DNA from 2 places in the Brevibacillus sp. BD137 genome. Region 1 is predicted to be linked to the other one. Evidence: riboswitches for the same ligand, from Rfam matches in the RefSeq annotation. Region 1 holds a riboswitch; the other holds the start of a gene.

Region 1 (4,213 bases):
CCGGAATACGCGTAAAAAACGAGATCGCGTGTAAAAATGCATTCATCCTTTGATCCTCCACGGTATCCCCGACAAAACCGCGTAGACGGCGTCCGCTTGTCGCGCACTTCTCTGATTGACATCGCCCAGCACATCCGCGAACCATCTGCCCAAACGACTCAAGGCTACACCGCCCAATCCGACCTCGCTTGTGACAGCAATGACTTTTTGCGGGGAATTCTGAACGAGGGTCAGCCACGCCTCTGCCTCGTGCAGCAGGGCTTGCGTGTGTGAAGCACTTCTCCATTCCGACTCATCCACGCTCATCAATCGATTACTCACCCAAGTGGACAGACAATCGATCAACACCACATCATACTGCTCACGAAATGCGTGGTAATCCGTTAATCGCTCTCCTATCTCCACACAGCCCCATTCCAGCGGACGACGTGCCTGATGCAGCTCGATTCTCTGCTTCATTTCATCATCCCAAGCCTTGCCTGTCGCCACGTACAGGACTCGACTGCCCAACTTCATCGCGAGCTCTTCCGCGTAGCGGCTTTTTCCTGAACGGACACCGCCTGTTACCAGCACCAAGCTCATCGCTGTTCCCTTCCTTCCGCATGGACCTCGCGAAGCGCTGCCAAAAGTCGTTCATTTTCCTCTCGTCCACGCACGGCAACTCTCACATCATGGGCCGTCAAACCGGGATACATCGCACAGTTGCGGATTAGAACGCCTTTTTTGCCGAGTCGTGCCTGCAGTTGCTCGGCTGGCAATCCTTCTGGCGAGCGCAGTAGCAAAAAGTTTGCCTCCCCCGGCCATACCCGCCAGCCCAACTCTCTACGGATGCAGTCAGTCAAATACGCACGTTCTGTTTTGATCAGCCTGCGCGTCTGTTCCTCGTATGCCTGCTCCTGCAAGCACAGTTCTCCTGCCAAAAGGGCCAGTGCATTTACGCTCCAGCTCACTTGCTTTTGGCGCATTTTCGCAATGACATCCGGATGTGCAATCGCATAGCCCAAGCGCAATCCCGGGATCGCGTACATTTTCGTCATCGAACGCATCAAAATCACACGAGGAAAGTGCTCCAGCTGCGTCGCCAATGTATACTGCCGCTCTTCCTCTACAAAATCGAGAAAAGCCTCGTCCACGATGAGCCACGTATTGGTCTCTTGCGTCCATTCCGCCATTTGGCGCAGCTCATCCGGTTGATACAGGATTCCGGTCGGATTGTTAGGTGACCCGACAAATACGAGATCCGCCTGCGCAAAAAGTGTATACAGCTCTTCAGAATCGGGCTTGTACCCGTTCGCTTCCTTCCCGAAGCAGCCAATGACACGAGCACCATACTGCTCGGAAAGTTGCGCGTATTCCGAAAAGCAAGGATACACCACACCAACTGTTTGCGGCGAAAGACCGAGGATGGCCAGTGCCATTGCCTCCGCGGCACCATTCGCAGGCAGCAGCCATTCCTCCGACATTTGCAGCCGTTTGGCCAGCGCACGACGAAACACACGATGTCCAGGGTCTGGGTAATGCCCTACAGCAGCCAACGAAGCTAGTAGCATCTCACGGACGCTTGCTGGCATCCCCAGCGGATTAATATTGGCACTGTAATCCAGAAACTGCCCGGGCTCTCGACCAAAGCGCTGCGCTGCGGTCAGCAGGTCTCCACCATGACCGTACGTCTCTATTACACCTGCGCTTGTCAAAACTCTACCCCCAGCACAGCTGGAATCCCTTCATCGTAGTAATGCTTGATTGGCTTCATCTCTGTCACCAGATCTGCGATGTCTAGGATCTCCTGCTTTGCTGCCCGTCCCGTAATCACGAGGTGGGTATGACTTGGCCTGTTTTGAATCGCTTCCAACACAGCGGACAATGGCAACACATCGTCAATCGGGAAGCGGTCAATCGCCAATGCATTATTCAGCTCATCCAGAATGACAACATCGTACGCTCCGGAAGAGAGCTTCTCGCTCGCAAACGCCCAAGCTTCTTTCAATGCCTCACGATGCTCCTCCGGTGTCTTTGTCCAGGTGAAGCCGACGCCCTTTTGCACGATTTCAATGCCCAATTTATCAAAAATAATCTTTTCTCCGTATGTTCGCTCCGGCGACTTGATGAATTGAACCATCAGCACCTTTTTCCCGCGCCCTGTCGCCCGCACAGCCAATCCGACTGCTGCCGTCGTTTTTCCTTTGCCGTCTCCTGTGTAAACGAGGGTCAAGCCCCGCTTCTTATCGTTTTTCTCCATCGTGACCACCTCAAAAAGTGACGTATTTTACTCCGCTGTTCTATCCATACTTTCCGAAGCAATAAAACGGTCATGACCGTTTTGTTGACCGCAAGCGGTCGCATCCACCTTTATGAAAAACGTCGAGACGTTTTTCACAAAAAAAAGCGCTCTGTTTCCCCCAGTACGTAAGGAAAAACAAAGCGCGGATAGCTGAAAAGCAACAATCCTCACCTCTTCCTTTGACCCGAAGGAAATCAGTGTAAACATAAAACAGGCAGGTCTCCTGGCTTGAGGATCATCGCTCTTCTTCTCCTTCCCGCTCCCGGATGGGCAGTGGATGGCATGGTGCCTTGAAGAATAGCTACTCTCTTACAGTGGCGGGACCGCGTTGGCTTTTCACCAAACTTCCCTTTTAACCTTGCTCCTGCGAATCGGTTTCGCAAAAACAAGGACCTGTTTCTCTTCCATATGTAAATGTCATTCGTTTCGTTGACAAGCACTTGCTTTAATAATAGCAAAAGCTACCGAGGATTCAAGCAAAAGCTGCCGATTCCTCGCAGGTGGCTATTGGCAGAAAATTTAAGATAATGACCGTTTACTTACTTGACGTTTTTCGTTACCCTATTGGCAAAACAATCGAAAGTGGTGTGCAGTCATGCTATATCCCCCGATTCCAAAAATAACAGACATGGATTTGCCCAGCCCACTGCCGATCAAGGAATGCAGCGAACCGATGATCCTCCTCTCTTCCCTTTCGGAACAAATCACGATCTATCCAGCCTACTACCACGAGGGCTATGCCGGAACAAAGCCGGAAGCCTTTTTGCGAGAAGGGGCAGCACGCAAGCTCGCTACGGCAGCCGCGCAACTGCCAGTTGGCTACAAGCTCGTCGTGCTGGACGGCTGGCGCTCGTTCGAGGTACAGGCATCGTTGTATGAGCGTTTCCGTGAAGCTCTGATTTTACAAGGCTGGCAGGAGGGACCCGCACTCACGGAAGAATTGAGTAAATTCGTTGCTTATCCAACAACAGACCTCTCCAAACCGTCCCCGCACCTATCCGGTGGTGCAGTCGATCTGACTATCGCAGGACCTGATGGCTGGCTGGAAATGGGGACAGACTTCGATGATTTCAGTGAAAGGGCTGAGACTCGCCATTATGAAGAACTCGTACAGCCTACCCAAAAAGACATCGAGATTCGAGACAATCGCCGACTGCTCTATCATTTGATGACTGCTGCCGGATTCGTCAACTATTCGCAGGAGTGGTGGCATTTTGAGTATGGTACGCGCACGTGGGGACAAAAAACGCAGCAGGAGCCGATCTATGGCGGAGTCTTGTCGATGTGAGAAATAGCTTCCATGAAAAAGACCGTCAGCTCATACTGCCTGACGGTCTTGCTTATTCGTATATGAAACCATCACTGCATAAAATCCGCCATGATGATCTCCGTATCAAACGGCGTAATCCCTTCCTCCATGGAAAATACCGTATCTGCCTCTTCTGCTTGATCAATCAGCGTCCCTCTCGCCTGTGCATGAAGCATAAACAACTCATGCAGGGTAGGCTTCACCAACGAGGTGAGCGCTCTTCCCATCAGCTCCACCCCTCCGGCATTGGACTCCACATTGTTGGCAAAACGCGGGTCGGAATTCAGGGCGATATCCGTCCAAATCACTTTTCTCTCCACGAGATCCAGAATGACCGGGATACAAATCCGCGTGTTTGCGGCGAGATCAATCTTGTCCTGTACCGTCTGCGGCTCGAAAATTTCTCCCGTCTGTGGCGCCGACCGAATCATCCAGCCTGCGTAGCATTCAGGCAAATCACAATAAGGCTGACTCGAAAACGAATACAGGTTCATTACGACGTATCGACCACCATAGCGGATGACAGAATCAATTCCGATGTCGATGAACTCGCACGCGCCTTCGGGAGCCTCCACAATATCCCCGCTATGGTACGCTTGATACTTGTCGGAACGCAGGTTGGT
Region 2 (4,213 bases), on a different contig from region 1:
GCGTTCTTTTGAGTAGGAATAGAAGGGGATAGCCCAGCCGCAAGAAGTCTTTACTTCCTGTACGTTTACGGTAATGATTTGACGAGCACCGGGCAGAGGCGGGAAGTCTTTTACGAGCTCATCCCACCGAGGCGAATCTGGGAGAATAACCGTTCCTTTGCCGAATAAGCGCATGATGAGAGGGGGGCCTTCAAAGGCGCAAAACATGAGAGTAATCCGGCCATTTTCCTGTAGATGTGCACTGGTTTCGTTTCCGCTTCCGGTCAGGTCTAAATAGGCCACCTCGGTAGGCGATATGATGCGAAAGGAATCGTACCCTTTCGGTGAAAGATTCACGTGACCATCTGTGTCCATAGGAGCAGAGGCAACGAAGAACATTCGCTGCTTCTTGATAAACTTCTCATGCTCAGGTCGTAACTCAGAGAAAAGCTGACCCATTTTGCACCCCTCCAGGTAAAGGAATTGCTTTTACTACCCTCATATTACGATGAAAATATGAAGAATTTGTGTTGATATTCCCAGTACGTCCCAAATTGATGATAAAGTGTAAATATTCTCGCAACAAAATCACCTTTGAAAAGGAGGAGCATTGACATGCAATCATCACAGCTAATTTACTTAGGGGAGCGCATCCATTTAATAGACGGTTTCGATATGGGCTGGGCGGAACGCACGGGGACTTATGTCATCGCTGAAGAAGAACTGACTTTGGTTGAAACAGGGCCAAGCCCCTCCGTCCCATACATCAAGACCGGCCTCGCCAAGCTCGGTTTTACCCCGGAACAAGTAAAATACATCATTGTGACGCATATTCATTTGGATCATGCGGGAGGAGTGGGACTTTTTCTAAAGGATTGCCCAAACGCAAAGATCGTCGTCCATCCAAAAGGTGCACGTCACCTCGTTAATCCAAGCCGACTGATCGCAGGGGCGAGAGCGGTGTATCATGATGATTTTGATCGATTGTTTGATCCGATTGAAGCTGTTCCCGAAGAGCGGATTTTGATTCGTGGAGACGGAGATATACTAAAAATCGGGGCGAATTGCATGTTCGAGTTTCTGGATTCGCCAGGGCATGCCAATCATCACTTCAGCATCTACGATCCCGTTAGCCGCGGCATGTTCACAGGTGATACGGCAGGTGTCCTTTATCCGCAGCTTAAAAAGGATGGTATACACCTCGTGCTGCCATCTACTTCTCCGAATCAGTTTGACCCGGATGCCATGTTAGCGTCTCTACGTCGATTTGAAGCGCGCAAGCTGAATCGCATTTACTTTGGTCATTTTGGGATGTCTGAACAGGTAGACGATGTGTACTGCCAAATACGTGAGTGGCTCCCTGTGTTTGTGGCGGAAGGAGAATCAACACTTGCTGCTGGACAAACATATGCTGATCTGTCTCGTAAGTTATTGGAACGAGTCTCGGAGCATCTACAGTCACAAGGCATCAATGATGACCACGAAGTTTTCGGAGTACTCAAGCTCGACTTACAGGTGTGCGCCATGGGCATTCTGGATTATTTGCACAAACGAGGGTAAAAGCTTTGCCAAAAGCAGTCCATTTGCCTGAACCTTTTGTTCAGGCGTTTTCATTTTTAGCTGGCAAGAAAGTATTGGCTTACGTGTTTGTCATTCTTTTTTCATCCAAGGAATGCTATGATGTAGGATGAGTCATGGACTGTGACAATTTCAAACGTAACAGCAAATAGGTGCCTCGTCTTTTCTCAAAAAGATCGGGTGAAAAGGGAAGTCGGTGAAAATCCGACGCGGTCCCGCCACTGTAAATCGGCTCGTTCCTCAGCCGTAAGCCAGGAGACCTGCCTGTTTGTTTTTGTGCCTGTTGCCTTCGCGGAAAGGATCGGCCTATTTCAGGAAGCAGACCATCCTGTCTGTTTGCCCTGAGGTACCGACCCTTTGATTTCCGAATGGAAGCAAGGGTCGCTTTTTTTATTGGAAGGTACAGTCAATCAGACACGCAGAAAGGAAGTTTTACATATGAAACGTTCATTGCGATTCATGATCCCACTACTTGTTGCGGCGAGCCTCGCAGGTTGTGCGGGTAACGATAACAGCCAGCCAGCACCTGGTGGACAAACCAGTGCACCGCAGACAGCACCGCAAGAGAATACAGCCGAGCAGTCTGCAAAACAAACAACTTATCCGTTGACAGTCAAGGATGCGACAGGAAAAGAAGTAACCTTTGCAAAAGCTCCTGAGCGAATCGTCTCCACATCACCTGCCGAGACAGAGATTTTGTTCGCATTAGGCTTGGAAAATCGGATCGTAGCTGTCTCAGACTATGATGACTATCCAGAAGCGGCGAAGACAAAACCGAAAATTGGCGGCGTCGTCAAACCGAATGAAGAAGCGATTCTCGCTCAAACACCAGATATGGTCGTCGGTGGGATTTCGATGGAGAAGCCAGTGGCTGACAAGCTCAAATCTCTCGGGATGCCCGTCTATATTACCCATCCGACAAAGATGGATGACATCCTAAACAATGTGTTGGCGATGGGAGTTATCACTAACAAACAAGAACAAGCCGAAAAAGTTGTCGCGCAAATGAAGAAGGATATCGCGTACGTTCAAGATGCAGTGAAAAATGTAAAACCGGAAGAGAAGAAAAAGGTATACCTTGAGTTTTCCCCAGGCTGGACAGTCGGAAAAGGTGAATTCATGGACGAGCTCATCACATTGGCTGGAGCGACGAACATTGCTTCTGACACACAGGGGTGGAATCCGATCAGTGAAGAAAAGATTTTGCAAAACGATCCAGACGTCATTTTGTATGCGAGCGGAATTACCGATGAAAAGACTGGCGTCAAGCTGGAGGATATGATCGCCAAGCGTAATGGCTGGGATAAAATGAAGGCGATTCGTGAAAAACAAATCTTTGGCATGGACCAAAATATTTTGTCCCGTCCCGGTCCGCGTATTACACAAGGCTTGATCGAAGTAGCGAAGGCGATTTACCCTGACTTGGTGAAATAAAATGAAGAAACGATTGTTCCTATGGGGAGGAGCCAGCTGTCTCGTCCTTCTGGCATCAATAGTCATCAGTATCTCGATGGGGGCGGCACACCTCCCCATTTCGCAGGTATGGCTCATCCTGCTCCATCAAATCCCGGGCTTGTCTGAGTGGATCACGGTAACGTGGCCGGAGTCATCTGAGCAAATTGTCATGAAGGTTCGTTTTCCACGCGTTGTATTGGCTGTTTTGATAGGCGCCTGCTTGTCTCTTGCGGGGGCGGGCTTTCAGGGAGTTTTGCGCAATCCGCTCGCAGATCCGTTTACGATGGGCGTGGCATCCGGTTCTGCTGTCGGAGCAGCCTTTTTGATCCTGTTTGGCTTGCAAATCAGCTTTTTGGGTGCATGGAGCACGCCTGTTGTCGCTTTTCTTACAGGACTGCTCAGTTTATGGATCGTACTCGGACTCGCGAACACGCAAGGAAAGCTGCAAACGGAGACCCTGATTTTGTCTGGTGTTGTGGTGCAGGCTTTTCTCGGCTCACTCGTTTCCTTTATGGTGTCGCTATCGGATCAGACGGTGAATGAGATCGTGTTCTGGCTGATGGGCAGCCTGTCATTTCGGGGCTGGGCCTTCACGTATGTCTTGATTCCGTACTTGGTCATAGGCGGAATGGTGCTGGTAAGCTATGCGCGTTCCTTGAACCTATTTGCGTTAGGCGAGCGGCAGGCTGCGCATCTCGGCGTCCATGTAGATCGAACGAAGCTGGTGGTTCTGGTCGTCTCGACACTCCTGACGGCAGCGGCGGTTTCTATCGCGGGAATTATCGGGTTCGTTGGCCTGGTGGTACCGCACCTCGTCCGTATGCTTGTCGGTCCTGACTATCGAATTTTACTGCCGATGGCTGCGATCTGCGGTGGTATCTATGTGCTGTGGGCCGATACTCTCGCCAGAATGCTGCTAAGTCCAACGGAAATCCCGCTCGGTGTCGTGACAGCATTTCTGGGTGCACCGTTTTTCGCGTATTTATTGAAGCAAAATAAACGCTTTAGGAAGAGGTAACGTATGCCATGATCAATGTGCACAGCTTGCAAAAATCGTATCAGGATACGCCAGTTTTGTACGGAATCGATTTTTGCGTGGACAAGGGAGAATTTTTTGGCATTATCGGACCAAATGGAAGCGGTAAATCCACCTTGCTGAAATTGATTTCAGGGGTCATCAAGGCAGATGCAGGAGATATTT

What was found. A riboswitch is a leader RNA that binds a small molecule or an ion and turns the genes downstream of it on or off. The one in region 1 is predicted to bind cobalamin.
Region 2: linked by a shared signal. The riboswitch ahead of ODZ53_RS02955 (helical backbone metal receptor) and the one ahead of ODZ53_RS10735 (hypothetical protein) in region 1 are both predicted to bind cobalamin.

What each region holds. Positions count from the first base shown of each region.
Region 1 is NZ_JAOTNO010000004.1:143,339-147,551, reverse strand. It holds gene cobS (adenosylcobinamide-GDP ribazoletransferase) at 1-46, opposite strand, end outside; gene cobU (bifunctional adenosylcobinamide kinase/adenosylcobinamide-phosphate guanylyltransferase) at 43-582, opposite strand; gene cobD (threonine-phosphate decarboxylase CobD) at 579-1,694, opposite strand; gene cobO (cob(I)yrinic acid a,c-diamide adenosyltransferase) at 1,691-2,239, opposite strand; gene ODZ53_RS10735 (hypothetical protein) at 2,267-2,488, opposite strand; cobalamin riboswitch at 2,478-2,693, opposite strand; gene ODZ53_RS10730 (M15 family metallopeptidase) at 2,877-3,569, shown strand; gene ODZ53_RS10725 (TerD family protein) at 3,641-4,213, opposite strand, start outside.
Region 2 is NZ_JAOTNO010000001.1:546,809-551,021, reverse strand. It holds gene ODZ53_RS02965 (pyridoxamine 5'-phosphate oxidase family protein) at 1-438, opposite strand, end outside; gene ODZ53_RS02960 (MBL fold metallo-hydrolase) at 595-1,539, shown strand; cobalamin riboswitch at 1,691-1,839, shown strand; gene ODZ53_RS02955 (helical backbone metal receptor) at 1,996-2,991, shown strand; gene ODZ53_RS02950 (FecCD family ABC transporter permease) at 2,993-4,030, shown strand; gene ODZ53_RS02945 (ABC transporter ATP-binding protein) at 4,039-4,213, shown strand, end outside.